Regions from separate parts of the Fictibacillus sp. S7 genome, predicted to be linked through region 3. Evidence: a T-box and tRNA genes for the amino acid it is inferred to sense, from the RefSeq annotation. Region 3 holds a T-box; the other regions hold tRNA genes.
The links. A T-box is a leader RNA that pairs with one kind of tRNA and senses whether it is charged. The one in region 3 lies ahead of thrS (threonine--tRNA ligase), so its partner is inferred to be a tRNA-Thr.
Positions count from the first base shown of each region.

Region 1 (6,359 bases), 1.4 Mb from region 3:
TGCAAGGTTAAGCCGAGAAGGCGGAGCCGCAGCGAAAGCGAGTCTGAATAGGGCGCCATAGTACGTTGTCGTAGACCCGAAACCGTGTGATCTACCCATGTCCAGGGTGAAGTTCAGGTAACACTGAATGGAGGCCCGAACCCACGCACGTTGAAAAGTGCGGGGATGAGGTGTGGGTAGGGGTGAAATGCCAATCGAACACGGAGATAGCTGGTTCTCCCCGAAATAGCTTTAGGGCTAGCCTCGCGGCTAGAGTCCTGGAGGTAGAGCACTGATTGGACTAGGGGCCCCCACAGGGTTACCGAATTCAGTCAAACTCCGAATGCCAGAGACTTATCCGCGGGAGTCAGACTGCGAGTGATAAGATCCGTAGTCAAGAGGGAAACAGCCCAGACCATCAGCTAAGGTCCCAAAGTATACGTTAAGTGGGAAAGGATGTGGAGTTGCCCAGACAACCAGGATGTTGGCTTAGAAGCAGCCACCATTTAAAGAGTGCGTAATAGCTCACTGGTCGAGTGACTCTGCGCCGAAAATGTACCGGGGCTAAACGTATCACCGAAGCTATGGATTGTACCATCAGGTACAGTGGTAGGGGAGCGTTCGAAGTGCGGTGAAGTCAGACCGGAAGGACTGGTGGAGCGCTTTGAAGTGAGAATGCCGGTATGAGTAGCGAAAGACAAGTGAGAATCTTGTCCATCGAAAGCCTAAGGTTTCCTGAGGAAGGCTCGTCCGCTCAGGGTTAGTCGGGACCTAAGCCGAGGCCGAAAGGCGTAGGCGATGGCCAACAGGTTGAAATTCCTGTACCACCTCCTTTCCGTTTGAACGACGGGGGGACGCAGGAAGGTAGGGAGAGCGCGCGAATGGAAATGCGCGTCTAAGCAGTTAGGCTGATTGTGAGGCAAATCCCGCAATCGTGAAGGCTGAGCTGTGACGGCGAGGGAAATTACAGTACCGAAGTCCCTGATCCTACACTGCCAAGAAAAGCCTCTAGTGAGGAAAGAGGTGCCCGTACCGCAAACCGACACAGGTAGGCGAGGAGAGAATCCTAAGATGATCGGGAGAACTCTCGTTAAGGAACTCGGCAAAATGACCCCGTAACTTCGGGAGAAGGGGTGCTCTGGTAGGGTTTATCGCCCGAGAGAGCCGCAGTGAATAGATCCAAGCGACTGTTTAGCAAAAACACAGGTCTCTGCGAAGCCGCAAGGCGAAGTATAGGGGCTGACACCTGCCCGGTGCTGGAAGGTTAAGAGGAGGGGTTATCCCTTAGGGGAGAAGCTCTGAATTGAAGCCCCAGTAAACGGCGGCCGTAACTATAACGGTCCTAAGGTAGCGAAATTCCTTGTCGGGTAAGTTCCGACCCGCACGAAAGGTGTAACGATTTGGATACTGTCTCAACGAGAGACCCGGTGAAATTATAGTACCTGTGAAGATGCAGGTTACCCGCGACAGGACGGAAAGACCCCATGGAGCTTTACTGCAGCTTGATATTGGATTTTGGTACAGTTTGTACAGGATAGGTAGGAGCCTGAGAAGTCGGAGCGCCAGCTTCGATGGAGGCGTCGGTGGGATACTACCCTGACTGTATTGAAATTCTAACCTGGAACCGTGATCCGGTTCGGAGACAGTGTCAGGTGGGCAGTTTGACTGGGGCGGTCGCCTCCTAAATCGTAACGGAGGCGCCCAAAGGTTCCCTCAGAATGGTTGGAAATCATTCGCAGAGTGTAAAGGCACAAGGGAGCTTGACTGCGAGACCTACAAGTCGAGCAGGGACGAAAGTCGGGCTTAGTGATCCGGTGGTTCCGCATGGAAGGGCCATCGCTCAACGGATAAAAGCTACCCTGGGGATAACAGGCTTATCTCCCCCAAGAGTCCACATCGACGGGGAGGTTTGGCACCTCGATGTCGGCTCATCGCATCCTGGGGCTGAAGTAGGTCCCAAGGGTTGGGCTGTTCGCCCATTAAAGCGGTACGCGAGCTGGGTTCAGAACGTCGTGAGACAGTTCGGTCCCTATCCGTCGCGGGCGCAGGAAATTTGAGAGGAGCTGTCCTTAGTACGAGAGGACCGGGATGGACACACCGCTGGTGTACCAGTTGTTCCGCCAGGGGCATAGCTGGGTAGCTACGTGTGGACGGGATAAGTGCTGAAAGCATCTAAGCATGAAGCCCCCCTCAAGATGAGATTTCCCATCACGTCAAGTGAGTAAGACCCCTTAGAGATGATGAGGTTGATAGGTCTGGTGTGGAAGCGTGGTGACACGTGGAGCTGACAGATACTAATCGGTCGAGGGCTTATCCTTAATTAAATCAGTAAGTTTGGATGAAGTTATCTAGTTTTGAGGGAATATGCCTCAAAAACAAAAGATTTGTCAGCGACAAGAGATTCGAGGAAGCAAAACGACGACTCTCCGGAGTGTACTTTACCGTACATGAGGAAGAGGAGGAGTGAAGCTGACGAAGAAAATCGCCGTTGATCACAAATCGATAGATGTCTGGTGGCAATAGCGAAGAGGTCACACCCGTTCCCATACCGAACACGGAAGTTAAGCTCTTCAGCGCCGATGGTAGTTGGGGGCTTCCCCCTGTTAGAGTAGGACGTTGCCGGGCATACATAATGGAGGATTAGCTCAGCTGGGAGAGCACCTGCCTTACAAGCAGGGGGTCGGCGGTTCGAACCCGTCATCCTCCACCATTATTTCGCCGGTTTAGCTCAATTGGTAGAGCAACTGACTTGTAATCAGTAGGTTGGGGGTTCAAGTCCTCTAGCCGGCACCACTTAAAGAGAGCCATTAGCTCAGTTGGTAGAGCATCTGACTTTTAATCAGAGGGTCGAAGGTTCGAGTCCTTCATGGCTCACCAGTTTTATAATTGTATATTGCGGGTGTGGCGGAATTGGCAGACGCGCTAGACTTAGGATCTAGTGTCTTATGACGTGGGGGTTCGAGTCCCTTCACCCGCACCATACGGATGCGGAAGTAGTTCAGTGGTAGAATACAACCTTGCCAAGGTTGGGGTCGCGGGTTCGAATCCCGTCTTCCGCTCCATTTTTTTCTGCCTGCCGGGGTGGTGGAATTGGCAGACACACAGGACTTAAAATCCTGCGGTAGGTGACTACCGTGCCGGTTCGAGTCCGGCCCTCGGCACCAATAGAATGTTTTTTTATGCGCCCTTAGCTCAGCTGGATAGAGTGTTTGACTACGAATCAAAAGGTCGGGAGTTCGAATCTCTCAGGGCGCGCCATAACGGGAAGTGGCTCAGCTTGGTAGAGCACCTGGTTTGGGACCAGGGGGTCGCAGGTTCAAATCCTGTCTTCCCGACCATCTTCACTTTGGGGCCTTAGCTCAGCTGGGAGAGCGCCTGCCTTGCACGCAGGAGGTCAGCGGTTCGATCCCGCTAGGCTCCACCATTAGAAAATGCTGTTGACATTTTCTTTTTTAGTCGGTATAATATAAAAGTTGCTGTTTTTAAAGCAGCATTGATGTTCTTTGAAAACCAAACAAAAGCCAGAGTAAGTCAGGGATTTTACAATCCCATCAATTTCTTATTTTTAAACATTAAGAGCTATATCAAACACTTTATTGGAGAGTTTGATCCTGGCTCAGGATGAACGCTGGCGGCGTGCCTAATACATGCAAGTCGAGCGAATGACGAGGAGCTTGCTCCTCTGATTTAGCGGCGGACGGGTGAGTAACACGTGGGTAACCTGCCTGTAAGACGGGGATAACTCCGGGAAACCGGAGCTAATACCGGATGATAACGAGAAGCGCCTGCTTCTTTTTTGAAAGTCGGTTTCGGCTGACGCTTACAGATGGGCCCGCGGCGCATTAGCTAGTTGGTGAGGTAACGGCTCACCAAGGCGACGATGCGTAGCCGACCTGAGAGGGTGATCGGCCACACTGGGACTGAGACACGGCCCAGACTCCTACGGGAGGCAGCAGTAGGGAATCTTCGGCAATGGACGAAAGTCTGACCGAGCAACGCCGCGTGAGCGATGAAGGCCTTCGGGTCGTAAAGCTCTGTTGTCAGAGAAGAACAAGTACCGGAGTAACTGCCGGTACCTTGACGGTACCTGACCAGAAAGCCACGGCTAACTACGTGCCAGCAGCCGCGGTAATACGTAGGTGGCAAGCGTTATCCGGAATTATTGGGCGTAAAGCGCGCGCAGGCGGTTTCTTAAGTCTGATGTGAAAGCCCACGGCTCAACCGTGGAGGGTCATTGGAAACTGGGAGACTTGAGTGCAGGAGAGAAAAGTGGAATTCCACGTGTAGCGGTGAAATGCGTAGAGATGTGGAGGAACACCAGTGGCGAAGGCGGCTTTTTGGCCTGTAACTGACGCTGAGGCGCGAAAGCGTGGGGAGCAAACAGGATTAGATACCCTGGTAGTCCACGCCGTAAACGATGAGTGCTAGGTGTTGGGGGGTTCCACCCTCAGTGCTGACGTTAACACATTAAGCACTCCGCCTGGGGAGTACGGCCGCAAGGCTGAAACTCAAAGGAATTGACGGGGGCCCGCACAAGCAGTGGAGCATGTGGTTTAATTCGAAGCAACGCGAAGAACCTTACCAGGTCTTGACATCCTCTGACCACTTGAGAGATCAAGCTTTCCCCTTCGGGGGACAGAGTGACAGGTGGTGCATGGTTGTCGTCAGCTCGTGTCGTGAGATGTTGGGTTAAGTCCCGCAACGAGCGCAACCCTTGACCTTAGTTGCCAGCATTCAGTTGGGCACTCTAAGGTGACTGCCGGTGACAAACCGGAGGAAGGTGGGGATGACGTCAAATCATCATGCCCCTTATGACCTGGGCTACACACGTGCTACAATGGGTGGTACAAAGGGTTGCGAAGCCGCGAGGCCGAGCCAATCCCAAAAAGCCACTCTCAGTTCGGATTGTAGGCTGCAACTCGCCTACATGAAGCCGGAATTGCTAGTAATCGCGGATCAGCATGCCGCGGTGAATACGTTCCCGGGCCTTGTACACACCGCCCGTCACACCACGAGAGTTTGTAACACCCGAAGTCGGTGGGGTAACCTTTTGGAGCCAGCCGCCGAAGGTGGGACAGATGATTGGGGTGAAGTCGTAACAAGGTAGCCGTATCGGAAGGTGCGGCTGGATCACCTCCTTTCTATGGAGACATGAGCACTCAGGTGCCTCATGAATCTTACTCTGAGCTTTTGTTTGGTTTTGAAAGAACATCGTTTCTTTCAATTCATAAAGGTTACACATTTGATGTGGCCATGTTCCTTGAAAACTAGATAACGAAACATCCAAACAAGCCAACTAATTCATTAGTTGTGCGCTGATTTAGTGATTTTTTTACGATCTTACGATCGTGTTTAAAGGTTAAGCTAGAAAGGGCGCACGGTGGATGCCTTGGCACTAGGAGCCGAAGAAGGACGGGACGAACACCGATATGCCTCGGGGAGCTGTAAGTAAGCGTTGATCCGGGGATTTCCGAATGGGGGAACCCACCATCCGTAATGGGATGGTATCCATATCTGAATACATAGGATATGAGAAGGCAGACCCGGGGAACTGAAACATCTAAGTACCCGGAGGAAGAGAAAGCAAGTGCGATTTCCTGAGTAGCGGCGAGCGAAACGGAAACAGCCCAAACCAGAGGGCTTGCCCTCTGGGGTTGTAGGACACTCTACATGGAGTTACAAAGGAACGGGGTAGATGAAGCGGTCTGGAAAGGCCGGCCAAAGAAGGTAACAGCCCTGTAGTTGAAACTTCGTTCCCTCCTGAGTGGATCCTGAGTACGGCGGGACACGTGAAACCCCGTCGGAATCCGGGAGGACCATCTCCCAAGGCTAAATACTCCCTAGTGACCGATAGTGAACCAGTACCGAGAGGGAAAGGTGAAAAGCACCCCGGAAAGGGAGTGAAAGAGATCCTGAAACCGTGTGCCTACAAGTAGTTGGAGCCCATTAACGGGTGACAGCGTGCCCTTTGTAGAATGAACCGGCGAGTTACGATAACGTGCAAGGTTAAGCCGAGAAGGCGGAGCCGCAGCGAAAGCGAGTCTGAATAGGGCGCCATAGTACGTTGTCGTAGACCCGAAACCGTGTGATCTACCCATGTCCAGGGTGAAGTTCAGGTAACACTGAATGGAGGCCCGAACCCACGCACGTTGAAAAGTGCGGGGATGAGGCGTGGGTAGGGGTGAAATGCCAATCGAACACGGAGATAGCTGGTTCTCCCCGAAATAGCTTTAGGGCTAGCCTCGCGGCTAGAGTCCTGGAGGTAGAGCACTGATTAGACTAGGGGCCCCCACAGGGTTACCGAATTCAGTCAAACTCCGTATGCCAGAGACTTATCCGCGGGAGTCAGACTGCGAGTGATAAGATCCGTAGTCAAGAGG
Region 1 is NZ_QJKL01000001.1:3,031,101-3,037,459, reverse strand. Features, by position in the region: rRNA gene DMO16_RS15820 (23S ribosomal RNA) at 1-2,297, shown strand, start outside; rRNA gene rrf (5S ribosomal RNA) at 2,489-2,604, shown strand; tRNA gene DMO16_RS15810 (tRNA-Val) at 2,614-2,689, shown strand; tRNA gene DMO16_RS15805 (tRNA-Thr) at 2,697-2,772, shown strand; tRNA gene DMO16_RS15800 (tRNA-Lys) at 2,781-2,856, shown strand; tRNA gene DMO16_RS15795 (tRNA-Leu) at 2,875-2,959, shown strand; tRNA gene DMO16_RS15790 (tRNA-Gly) at 2,967-3,041, shown strand; tRNA gene DMO16_RS15785 (tRNA-Leu) at 3,055-3,143, shown strand; tRNA gene DMO16_RS15780 (tRNA-Arg) at 3,161-3,237, shown strand; tRNA gene DMO16_RS15775 (tRNA-Pro) at 3,241-3,317, shown strand; tRNA gene DMO16_RS15770 (tRNA-Ala) at 3,328-3,403, shown strand; rRNA gene DMO16_RS15765 (16S ribosomal RNA) at 3,573-5,120, shown strand; rRNA gene DMO16_RS15760 (23S ribosomal RNA) at 5,337-6,359, shown strand, end outside.
Region 1: it encodes a tRNA-Thr, which carries the amino acid that the T-box ahead of thrS (threonine--tRNA ligase) is inferred to sense. The anticodon was not compared.

Region 2 (6,359 bases), 1.3 Mb from region 3:
ATTGTAGGCTGCAACTCGCCTACATGAAGCCGGAATTGCTAGTAATCGCGGATCAGCATGCCGCGGTGAATACGTTCCCGGGCCTTGTACACACCGCCCGTCACACCACGAGAGTTTGTAACACCCGAAGTCGGTGGGGTAACCTTTTGGAGCCAGCCGCCGAAGGTGGGACAGATGATTGGGGTGAAGTCGTAACAAGGTAGCCGTATCGGAAGGTGCGGCTGGATCACCTCCTTTCTATGGAGACATGAGCACTCAGGTGCCTCATGAATCTTACTCTGAGCTTTTGTTTGGTTTTGAAAGAACATCGTTTCTTTCAATTCATAAAGGTTACACATTTGATGTGGCCATGTTCCTTGAAAACTAGATAACGAAACATCCAAACAAGCCAACTAATTCATTAGTTGTGCGCTGATTTAGTGATTTTTTTACGATCTTACGATCGTGTTTAAAGGTTAAGCTAGAAAGGGCGCACGGTGGATGCCTTGGCACTAGGAGCCGAAGAAGGACGGGACGAACACCGATATGCCTCGGGGAGCTGTAAGTAAGCGTTGATCCGGGGATTTCCGAATGGGGGAACCCACCATCCGTAATGGGATGGTATCCATATCTGAATACATAGGATATGAGAAGGCAGACCCGGGGAACTGAAACATCTAAGTACCCGGAGGAAGAGAAAGCAAATGCGATTTCCTGAGTAGCGGCGAGCGAAACGGAAACAGCCCAAACCAGAGGGCTTGCCCTCTGGGGTTGTAGGACACTCTACATGGAGTTACAAAGGAACGGGGTAGATGAAGCGGTCTGGAAAGGCCGGCCAAAGAAGGTAACAGCCCTGTAGTTGAAACTTCGTTCCCTCCTGAGTGGATCCTGAGTACGGCGGGACACGTGAAACCCCGTCGGAATCCGGGAGGACCATCTCCCAAGGCTAAATACTCCCTAGTGACCGATAGTGAACCAGTACCGTGAGGGAAAGGTGAAAAGCACCCCGGAAGGGGAGTGAAAGAGATCCTGAAACCGTGTGCCTACAAGTAGTTGGAGCCCATTAACGGGTGACAGCGTGCCTTTTGTAGAATGAACCGGCGAGTTACGATAACGTGCAAGGTTAAGCCGAGAAGGCGGAGCCGCAGCGAAAGCGAGTCTGAATAGGGCGCCATAGTACGTTGTCGTAGACCCGAAACCGTGTGATCTACCCATGTCCAGGGTGAAGTTCAGGTAACACTGAATGGAGGCCCGAACCCACGCACGTTGAAAAGTGCGGGGATGAGGTGTGGGTAGGGGTGAAATGCCAATCGAACACGGAGATAGCTGGTTCTCCCCGAAATAGCTTTAGGGCTAGCCTCGCGGCTAGAGTCCTGGAGGTAGAGCACTGATTGGACTAGGGGCCCCCACAGGGTTACCGAATTCAGTCAAACTCCGAATGCCAGAGACTTATCCGCGGGAGTCAGACTGCGAGTGATAAGATCCGTAGTCAAGAGGGAAACAGCCCAGACCATCAGCTAAGGTCCCAAAGTATACGTTAAGTGGGAAAGGATGTGGAGTTGCCCAGACAACCAGGATGTTGGCTTAGAAGCAGCCACCATTTAAAGAGTGCGTAATAGCTCACTGGTCGAGTGACTCTGCGCCGAAAATGTACCGGGGCTAAACGTATCACCGAAGCTATGGATTGTACCATCAGGTACAGTGGTAGGGGAGCGTTCGAAGTGCGGTGAAGTCAGACCGGAAGGACTGGTGGAGCGCTTTGAAGTGAGAATGCCGGTATGAGTAGCGAAAGACAAGTGAGAATCTTGTCCATCGAAAGCCTAAGGTTTCCTGAGGAAGGCTCGTCCGCTCAGGGTTAGTCGGGACCTAAGCCGAGGCCGAAAGGCGTAGGCGATGGCCAACAGGTTGAAATTCCTGTACCACCTCCTTTCCGTTTGAACGACGGGGGGACGCAGGAAGGTAGGGAGAGCGCGCGAATGGAAATGCGCGTCTAAGCAGTTAGGCTGATTGTGAGGCAAATCCCGCAATCGTGAAGGCTGAGCTGTGACGGCGAGGGAAATTACAGTACCGAAGTCCCTGATCCTACACTGCCAAGAAAAGCCTCTAGTGAGGAAAGAGGTGCCCGTACCGCAAACCGACACAGGTAGGCGAGGAGAGAATCCTAAGATGATCGGGAGAACTCTCGTTAAGGAACTCGGCAAAATGACCCCGTAACTTCGGGAGAAGGGGTGCTCTGGTAGGGTTTATCGCCCGAGAGAGCCGCAGTGAATAGATCCAAGCGACTGTTTAGCAAAAACACAGGTCTCTGCGAAGCCGCAAGGCGAAGTATAGGGGCTGACACCTGCCCGGTGCTGGAAGGTTAAGAGGAGGGGTTATCCCTTAGGGGAGAAGCTCTGAATTGAAGCCCCAGTAAACGGCGGCCGTAACTATAACGGTCCTAAGGTAGCGAAATTCCTTGTCGGGTAAGTTCCGACCCGCACGAAAGGTGTAACGATTTGGATACTGTCTCAACGAGAGACCCGGTGAAATTATAGTACCTGTGAAGATGCAGGTTACCCGCGACAGGACGGAAAGACCCCATGGAGCTTTACTGCAGCTTGATATTGGATTTTGGTACAGTTTGTACAGGATAGGTAGGAGCCTGAGAAGTCGGAGCGCCAGCTTCGATGGAGGCGTCGGTGGGATACTACCCTGACTGTATTGAAATTCTAACCTGGAACCGTGATCCGGTTCGGAGACAGTGTCAGGTGGGCAGTTTGACTGGGGCGGTCGCCTCCTAAATCGTAACGGAGGCGCCCAAAGGTTCCCTCAGAATGGTTGGAAATCATTCGCAGAGTGTAAAGGCACAAGGGAGCTTGACTGCGAGACCTACAAGTCGAGCAGGGACGAAAGTCGGGCTTAGTGATCCGGTGGTTCCGCATGGAAGGGCCATCGCTCAACGGATAAAAGCTACCCTGGGGATAACAGGCTTATCTCCCCCAAGAGTCCACATCGACGGGGAGGTTTGGCACCTCGATGTCGGCTCATCGCATCCTGGGGCTGAAGTAGGTCCCAAGGGTTGGGCTGTTCGCCCATTAAAGCGGTACGCGAGCTGGGTTCAGAACGTCGTGAGACAGTTCGGTCCCTATCCGTCGCGGGCGCAGGAAATTTGAGAGGAGCTGTCCTTAGTACGAGAGGACCGGGATGGACACACCGCTGGTGTACCAGTTGTTCCGCCAGGGGCATAGCTGGGTAGCTACGTGTGGACGGGATAAGTGCTGAAAGCATCTAAGCATGAAGCCCCCCTCAAGATGAGATTTCCCATCACGTCAAGTGAGTAAGACCCCTTAGAGATGATGAGGTTGATAGGTCTGGTGTGGAAGCGTGGTGACACGTGGAGCTGACAGATACTAATCGGTCGAGGGCTTATCCTTAAAAACAAAAGCGGAATGAACCGCTTATATCCGACAAGCGTTGGAAACCCTGACAAGAACACGGTTTTGGTGTTCATTGGAAGGGGCGAAACGACCTCGAGGATAGGGTTCATGAAGCTGGACGTTATCAGCACGTTTGGATGAAGTTATCTAGTTTTGAGGGAATATGCCTCAAAAAAAGGTCTTGCCAAAAGAGCAAAAACATTGTAAAATGTATCTTGTCCTTGTAATTTAGGACAAACTTTGAAAGACAGTCTGGTGGCGATAGCGAAGAGGTCACACCCGTTCCCATACCGAACACGGAAGTTAAGCTCTTTTGCGCCAATGGTAGTTGGGGGCTTCCCCCTGTTAGAGTAGGACGCTGCCGGGCTTTCATTTCAAACCTTTTTGTTTGTGGATTTCTAATTAGTTTATTATTCCACAGTAGCTCAGTGGTAGAGCTATCGGCTGTTAACCGATCGGTCGTAGGTTCGAGTCCTACCTGTGGAGCCATGCTTCCATAGCTCAGTAGGTAGAGTGCTTCCATGGTAAGGAAGAGGTCACCGGTTCGAGCCCGGTTGGAAGCTCCAGTCGGCCCGTTGGTCAAGCGGTTAAGACACCGCCCTTTCACGGCGGTAACACGGGTTCGAATCCCGTACGGGTCACCAAGTTTTTTCATGAAAATGAAAACAACCAAGTTCTTTTGAAAAAAAGAACCAAGTTCTTTTGAAGAAAAGAACCAATAATATTCAATTTGGAGGATTAGCTCAGCTGGGAGAGCACCTGCCTTACAAGCAGGGGGTCGGCGGTTCGAACCCGTCATCCTCCACCATTTTTATTACCATTGTTTACAACGCCGGTTTAGCTCAATTGGTAGAGCAACTGACTTGTAATCAGTAGGTTGGGGGTTCAAGTCCTCTAGCCGGCACCATTTTAATAAGAAATACCGGAATCCTTTTTTTATGTGGAGGGGTAGCGAAGTGGCTAAACGCGGCGGACTGTAAATCCGCTCCCTCCGGGTTCGGCGGTTCGAATCCGTCCCCCTCCACCACTTATTTTTTTAAAACCATTTTGGTAAGCAACATGAGCCATTAGCTCAGTCACGAACTACGCTTCGTGGTTGAACAGCGAGTTGTCTCGACGGATATCATATTCTCCTTGCTTTAACTTTTAGGGGAAGAGACAGGGGACCGACGGACATAACAACATGAGCCATTAGCTCAGTCGGTAGAGCATCTGACTTTTAATCAGAGGGTCGAAGGTTCGAGTCCTTCATGGCTCACCACTTTCTGAATAAAAGACAGAAAGCATGGACATAACATTATAATAAGGTTAATATGCGGGTGTAGTTTAGTGGTAAAACAAGAGCCTTCCAAGCTCTGGTCGTGAGTTCGATTCTCATCACCCGCTCCATTTTATTTTGGGGCCTTAGCTCAGCTGGGAGAGCGCCTGCCTTGCACGCAGGAGGTCAGCGGTTCGATCCCGCTAGGCTCCACCATACATAATAAACGTAAAGCCTTTGGACTTTTGTCCAAAGGCTTTTTTTATTGCCGAATGCCAGACTCCTATTCCTTGATTGGATCCAACTGTCTATCTTATCTAATAATTATCCACTCTATCTATAGAAAGCGCTTACTACCGGGTATATCTATGCAATTTTTTGTCCAGTTGAACCACCTGTAAAGGACAGGCTAAAATTAATTGATAGAATATTGAAACGCAGCTTAGGGGGAGGCCTACAAATGAAGAAGGATATTACACTTATCGGGGTACCAATGGATTTAGGGCAAACACGGCGGGGAGTAGATATGGGTCCAAGCGCCATTCGATATGCAGGCATTGTGGAACGGCTGAAGGATATTGAATACAACGTTCTCGACTTTGGGGATATTGAGATTGCCCGGCCGGGAACGATCGAGGAAACCATTGAAACAAACCTGAAGAACCTGGAAGAGGTGGCTTCTGCCAGTGAGAACCTGGCTCAGGCCGTTTCGAATGTTATTCAGGAGAACCGCTTTCCGCTTGTTCTGGGAGGGGACCACAGTATCGCGATCGGAACACTTGCAGGCATCTCCAACCACTATGAGAACCTTGGGGTCATATGGTATGATGCCCATGGAGACTTGAACACAGCAGATACCTCACCAAGCGGAAACATTCATGGTATGCCTCTTGCTGCAAGTTTGGGCATTGGCCATGAATCGTTAACTCGCATTGGGGGATACGAACAGAAAGTTAAACCGGAAAATATCGTTATCATCGGGGCGCGTTCTCTTGATGAGGGAGAAAAGACGTTGATCAAGGAACGCGGGATCAAGGTGTATACGATGCATGAGATTGACCGGATCGGTATGACGAAGGTGATGGAGGAAACGATTGAGTACTTGTCCGCAAAAACAGATGGAGTTCACCTCAGTCTTGACCTTGACGGGCTCGATCCCCAGGATGCCCCGGGAGTGGGTACACCGGTTCTCGGCGGAATCAGCTACAGAGAAAGCCATTTGGCGATGGAAATGCTGGCTGAATCACAGCTCATTACTTCCGCGGAATTTGTGGAGGTCAACCCGATTTTGGATGAACGAAATAAAACAGCGACAGTAGCGGTCGCCTTGATGGGCTCCCTTTTTGGTGAAAAGCTTCTATAATAAACAAATTAAAAACAGCTGCTCTATTTTGATCTGAACCCAAAAAGTTAGACACGAAATTTTAAGCAGCTACTTCGGCATGAGTCCGGTATTGAACCGGGCTCATGCCTTTTAATTTTGCTTTTATCCGGTTTTTATTGTAGTAATCGATATACTGTTCCAATTCTTTTTTAAAGTGTTCCATACTTTCAAATTCTTTGAGATAAAGCAATTCACTTTTCAATAAGCCAAAGAAACTCTCCATGGCGGCGTTATCAAGACAGTTGCCCTTACGGGACATGCTTTGTGTTATATTTTTTTCTTTCAATGCATGCTGGTACGGTTTCATTTGATAATGCCATCC
Region 2 is NZ_QJKL01000001.1:2,945,846-2,952,204, reverse strand. Features, by position in the region: rRNA gene DMO16_RS15300 (16S ribosomal RNA) at 1-237, shown strand, start outside; rRNA gene DMO16_RS15295 (23S ribosomal RNA) at 454-3,392, shown strand; gene DMO16_RS25205 (hypothetical protein) at 3,408-3,536, shown strand; rRNA gene rrf (5S ribosomal RNA) at 3,647-3,762, shown strand; tRNA gene DMO16_RS15285 (tRNA-Asn) at 3,810-3,884, shown strand; tRNA gene DMO16_RS15280 (tRNA-Thr) at 3,886-3,961, shown strand; tRNA gene DMO16_RS15275 (tRNA-Glu) at 3,965-4,039, shown strand; tRNA gene DMO16_RS15270 (tRNA-Val) at 4,128-4,203, shown strand; tRNA gene DMO16_RS15265 (tRNA-Thr) at 4,227-4,302, shown strand; tRNA gene DMO16_RS15260 (tRNA-Tyr) at 4,338-4,422, shown strand; tRNA gene DMO16_RS15255 (tRNA-Lys) at 4,581-4,656, shown strand; tRNA gene DMO16_RS15250 (tRNA-Gly) at 4,711-4,784, shown strand; tRNA gene DMO16_RS15245 (tRNA-Ala) at 4,794-4,869, shown strand; gene rocF (arginase) at 5,114-6,016, shown strand; one part of gene DMO16_RS15235 (IS3 family transposase) at 6,078-6,359, opposite strand, start outside.
Region 2: it encodes a tRNA-Thr, which carries the amino acid that the T-box ahead of thrS (threonine--tRNA ligase) is inferred to sense. The anticodon was not compared.

Region 3 (6,359 bases):
AAACACTTTTCTTCACTTGTCGAAGGATAAATAATAGTGCTTTTGTACTGATAGATGTGAATAAAAAAAGAGAGACTTCTCATTTGCATGAGAAATTCTCTCTTTTCCATCATTTTTTATTCTCAATTTCTACCTTGAGTTTTTTTAGAAAAGCCTCCGGTTTCATAAACACAGATGTCCTTTCGCTGTACCTTCTTACGCTGACTCCTTTGTTTTTGACTTCTTCATCACCGATTACGAGTGTATACGGAGTTTTCAGGATTTGCGCCTCACGGATTTTATACCCCAGTTTCTCCTCTCTGAGATCTGCTTCTGCTCTGATTCCCGCACCTCTTAATTGTTGCAGGAGTTCCTTTGCATTTTCCGAATGCGCATCAAGCGACACCGGGATAATTTTAACCTGCACCGGAGAAAGCCAAACCGGGAAAGCCCCGGCATAATGTTCGATCAGTATGCCCAAAAAGCGGTCAATGGAGCCAAGAACCGCACGGTGAATGACTACCGGACGCCGCTTTTCATTATGCTCATCCACATAATGAAGGTCGAACTTTTCCGGCATTTGAAAATCAAGTTGGACCGTTGCACATTGATGGCTTCTCTTTATGGCATCTCGGATATGAAAATCAATTTTCGGGCCGTAAAATGCGCCGTCTCCTTCATTGATCCGGTAAGAGAAACCTGCCTTTTGCAATACAGTTGCCAGAGCGCTTTCAGCTTGATTCCAGAGCGTTTCATCTCCCATAAAATCCTCCGGCCGTGTGGAAAGCTCGACCTCGAAAGAAAAGCCAAATGTGCTGTAGACCTCATTGACAACTCGTAAAACAGATGTAAGTTCCTCTTCAATTTGCTCAGGTGTTACAAAAATATGAGCGTCATCCTGGCAAAACGTCCTGACTCTCAAGAGCCCATTCAACGCACCGCTGTATTCATGGCGGTGCACCTGTCCAAACTCTGCCAGCCTGAGCGGCAGGTCTCGGTAGGAGCGCCGCTTATTTTTGTAAATGAGCATATGTCCGGGACAATTCATTGGTTTTAATGCAAAACTTGCGTCATCCACATTTGTGAAATACATATTATCCTTGTAATGCCCCCAGTGGCCCGACTTCTCCCACAGCCTCTGATTCATCATCAGCGGAGTCCTGACTTCTTCAAACCCACTCATATCCTGGAATTTCTGTAAAAATCCTTCGAGTTCCTTTCGAATCACCTGTCCTTTCGGCAAGAAAAACGGCATTCCTGGAGCTTCATCGGAAAACATAAACAACTCCAGTTCTTTACCAAGCTTCCGGTGATTCCGTTTGGCAGATTCCTCCAAGAACTGCAGATGCTCATCCAGCTTCTTTTTAGAAGAAAACGCCACACCATAAATCCGCTGCAGCATCTGATTATTGGAATCTCCCCTCCAGTAGGCACCAGAAACCGAAGTTAATTTGAATGCCTTAATCCGCCCTGTTGAAGGTAGATGAGGCCCCCGGCACAAATCCCGGAATTCGCCTTGTTTATAAAAAGTGATCAGCTCTCCTTCAGGAATATCACGCAACAATTCAAGCTTGAGCTCATCCTCCTTATCTTGCCAGTAGCGGGAGGCTTCCTCTCTTGTTGCCGTTAACCGCTCAATCCGTAAATTTTCGGCAATGATTTTCTTCATTTCGGCTTCTATGGCGGAAAGATCTTCATTGGAGATGGAAACTGGCAGATCAAAATCATAATAAAACCCATTTTCAATGGCAGGACCGACCCCAAACTTCACATCTCCGTAAATCCGTTGAACCGCCTGTGCAAGAACGTGGGCTGCGCTATGCCTTAAAACCTCTTCGCCTTCAGGGGATTGCAGACTAATAATTTCGATGTTTGCATCTTTTTCAAGAGGTGTGCTGAGATCTGAAAGCCGTCCATTTACCTTGCCGGCAACTGCTTTTTTGCTTAATTCTGGGCTGATGGAAGCCGCAATTTCATGAACAGATACACCTTGCGGATAGCTGTGCCGGGAACCGTCGGGGAACTGAAGGCTGATTTCGTTTGCTTTCATTTTTCATCTCTCCATTCTGTTTTTAAATAACTAAAAGCACACCCATCCCTCATCTAGGGACGAGCGTGCTTTTACCCGTGGTTCCACCCTGGTTCCCGCCATTACCGATCAATGGCGGCTCCATTTGCTTTAACGCAGCATCTGCGGAATAAGCTAATCAATCCAGTTCACCCATTCAGCTCCCAGGCGGTAATCCGTGCCCCTTTGTCAGGAAGTTCTCAGCTCTCCTTCCTTCTCTGTATGACCGGTTGGCAATGGATATTGTCCTGTTCAACACTATTTTTAATTTAGGAGATGAGAAAAAGAAAAAACGCACTCATCCCAAACAAAAGGGACGAGTGCGTTTTACCCGTGGTTCCACCCAGATTCCCATCAAACAGCATGGCTATTTGATGGCTCCTTGGCTTTAACGCAGCGTCTGCGGTATGAGCTACTGTGTTCACCCATACAGCTCAAGGATGGTAAGCCGTTCCGCTGCGTTGGGAAGTTCTCAGCACCCTTCCTCTCTGTGCAACCGTACAGAATGGCTCATGTTCCTTTCAATGCTTTTTAACCGATCAGTTTTATTAAAATACAATATACAGCATATTCCAAAGGGATACAAGAAATTTTTTAAGAGTTCCTATTTTTTTCGATGATTTCGGGACCTTCAGCCTCACCGACCACGATGAGATCGGCACCATTCAAAAACAGGCCGTGCTCTACTACACCCGTCAGGCTGTCTAGCCATGTTGCCAGCTGCTCGGGTTCACGAATCTCCTCCAAATGAAGATCAATAATATAATGGCCGCTGTCTGTCACATAAGGAGCATTTTCTTTGTCCCGGATCACTGGCGAAAGACCCTGTTTTTCAAAATATCGAAATAATCGCTGTGCTCCAAACGGAATCACTTCTACAGGAAGAGGAAATTTTCCCAATGTTTGTACTTTCTTGGCGGGGTCCACCACCCAAATCACTTTTGCCGAGGCATTAGCGACCACTTTTTCAAACAAAAGTGCCCCGCCTCCTCCTTTAATGCCATTAAGGTTGGGATCCACTTCATCCGCACCATCAATGGTCAGGTCGATCTTATCCACGTCATCAATGGAAATCAGCGGAATACCAAGAGATTGAGCCAGCTTGGTCGTAGAAGCTGACGTTGATACACCTTTTATCCGAAGACCGTTTTTCACGGCCTCTCCCACCTTTTGTATGGTATAAAACACGGTGGAGCCTGTGCCAAGTCCGACCGTCATCCCGTCTTCGATGTAATCGGCTGCTTTTTCGCCTGCCAGTTGTTTTTGATTCATGGCCCTGTCTCCTTTGGGGTTTGGTTTCGTCTGCCCTTCTGACTCTAGGATACACGCTTCGACTTACATTTTAAACTCAATTTTTCCGGTTTCTTTGTTCAGGGCAAGAGCAGCAGCAAATGGTTTGCCCTGCTTGCTTTTGAACCCCTTGAGCTTAGTCGTTTCACCCTTTTCCAGAAGCCTCTTCACCTGTGCGGGTGACAGCTTCTTTTTGGCAATTCTGCCCGAAATTGTGAATTTACATCCTTCCTTATAGCCGCTGCAGCCGTAAAAGTCATTGCGTTTAATGGCAATATGGATGATATCTTTTCCGCAAAACGGACACGTTCCGAGACGCTCATTTTCCGCTTTCGCCGTCTTGGATACGGGCAAGGGTTCCACTTTCCAGCTTCCAGACGCTGCAATAGCATCCTGAATCACTTTCTCTGTCATTCTCTTGGTCATATCGATAAACTGCTTTGCGTCTGCTCTGCCTTTACCAATTTCGTGCAGGCGCTGCTCCCAGAGAGCTGTTGTCTCCGCCGAGGTTAAAATGGAATCCTCACCGATCGCCGTGATTAATGCTTTCGCTTTTTCGGTCGCATACACTTGATTTTTCTGAACACGGATATAGTCCAGTTCTTCAATTTTTTTGATGATACTGCTTCTCGTGGCTTCCGTTCCCAGCCCCTGGACCTGATTCAGCACCTTGCTCAGCTCTTCATCTTCAATCGTTTTTCCTGCTGTTTTCATTAAAGTGACCAGGCTTCCCAGGGTATACCGTTTCGGGGCCTGCGTCTTTCCTTCCCGAATGCTTACCTGTTCCACTGTACCCGTTTCCCCTGATTGAACATCAGGTAATACAGTGTTTTCTTCATCGTCTTTGTTGTCTGCTTTTTTAGTGTTCTTTTCAAACAGGACCTTGCGCCAGCCCTCCTGTATAATCACTTTTCCCTTGGATACAAATTCATCGTGGTTATTGACTTTCGTTACGATTGTAGTGGTATCCATAACGGCTTTATCATAATGGGCAGCGATTACGCTTCTCACAATAAGGTCATAGATATTCCGCTCATCCCTGCTTAGTTTTTCAGGGCTTGCCACATTTTCCGTGGGAATAATGGCATAGTGGTCAGAAACCTTTGCGGCATTCACAAAGCGCGGGTTTCCCATCAGAGAACGTTTGGGGGCGGGCAGCAAATGATTATAGCTTTCTTGTTGGGCAAGCTTTTGTAAAATACCTGGCAACGTTTTTGCTTCTTCCTCCGTAATATACGGGCTGTCTGACCGCGGATAACTGACTATCTTTTTTAAGTACAGCTCACTTGTAATATTCAGCGTTTTTTCAGGCGAGTATTTGTAGATTTGATTGGCTTTTGCCTGCAGGGCAGAAAGGTTATACAGCATGGGCGGATGATATTCTTTTCGGTCCTTTCTAACATCGGCAACCGCACAGCGCTGATCTTTGGTTCGTTCGGCGATCACCTCCGCCTCCTCTTTTGTCTTGAGACGGATGTTTTCCTTTTCCTGCCATTTTCCACTGTACTGATTTCCGTTCACATCAAATTCCCCAATGACTTCAAAGAAAGGCTCTGGTTTAAAGTTTTCAATTTCGGCTTCGCGTTTCACTACCAAAGCAACAGTAGGAGTCATGACTCTTCCGGTTGGAAAGGTTTCTCTTATTCCTTTTTTCTGCATGAGCAGCGTGTAGGCTCTTGTTGTGTTTAATCCCACGAGCCAGTCAGCACATGCCCTGGAATACGCCTCAAAAAAGACAGGCAGCGTTTCCTGCCCGCTTTTCAAATGTCGGAATCCTTCAAGGACCGCTTTCTTGGTCAAGGAGGATATCCAAAGACGCATCACCGGCTTTTTGCAATTCATGTTCATCAGAAGCGACTTGTAAATGAGCTCCCCTTCCCGCCCTGCATCCGTCGCTCCAATAATCCCGGTTACTTTTGGATCAAATGCCAGCTTTTTAATGATTTGAAACTGATCCCATTTGGAGGGAGATACTTTGTACCGGAACCGCTCGGGCATCATCGGTAATGTGTCGAGCTTCCACTTTTCCCACTCAGGTTTATACTCCTTGGGCGGTACCAGTTCCAGAAGATGCCCCACACACCAGGTTAAATAAGCTCCGTCAGGAAAGGGATCCTGAGGAGGAATCTCATAAAAGCCTTTTTGTTTTTTCACTTTAGAAAAAGGCCCTGCAAGTGCCTGGGCCTGTGATGGTTTTTCAGCAATAATTAACTTCATGTTTCACTCCTAGAAACGAGAACTTCGAACGTCTGTACTCCTTTTTATTATAGCACTCTAGCCTAAAGAATAGAAATGTTCAAATGCTTCAATGTTTCGGAGCGAATAATGCCTGTTCTTCATACAAATAAAAAATATAATCGGTTGGAGCCCCTGCCTCACCCATCTGTCTGAGCATGGCCGTCAGATTGCCGCGGTGATAGGTGCCATGATTAACCACATGGCCAATTAGGTCCTGCAGCGGTGCCTTGGCCTCACCAAATTTCGGATGAGCAATGGTAATGGTCTGTTGCGGATCTTCAATTCCGTTCAGAAAGGTTACATATTTTCCGGTAATCGCGTCAAACTGTTTTTCCAGTTCGGTCAGGGAGATGCCCTTCAATTTTTCATTGAATTCATTTAACATTCCTATGGTTTCTTCATATTCCTTGCCTGAAATGGTCAATAGCCAGATAAAATCCGTTTTTAGCATATGAAAAAGTGTATCCATCAGACTTGGAAATACACTGGTGATTTTTTGAGTCAGTATGCCTTCAGGAAGCTTTTTTAAGTGTTCAAACCATTTCTGGTTGGCCCAGTGATGATAATCCATGATTTTCAAAGAATAATTTTCCATTCTTCCATCACCCTTTTTCGTTTAATAGATACCCATAATGGATTCGATAAGAGTAAAGATCTTCCTGCTCTACTGGGTCATATACTTCAATGAAACAGGAAACCATCTTTCTGTGAAGAACTATTCTATTAAGTAAACCATTTCTTATATTGGAGGACCACCAATCATGGCCATTCAACAAAGAATCCG
Region 3 is NZ_QJKL01000001.1:1,627,695-1,634,053, forward strand. Features, by position in the region: gene thrS (threonine--tRNA ligase) at 110-2,029, opposite strand; T-box leader at 2,357-2,581, opposite strand; gene rpiA (ribose-5-phosphate isomerase RpiA) at 2,642-3,319, opposite strand; gene DMO16_RS08320 (type IA DNA topoisomerase) at 3,383-5,554, opposite strand; gene DMO16_RS08325 (DinB family protein) at 5,643-6,170, opposite strand; gene DMO16_RS08330 (GNAT family N-acetyltransferase) at 6,337-6,359, shown strand, end outside.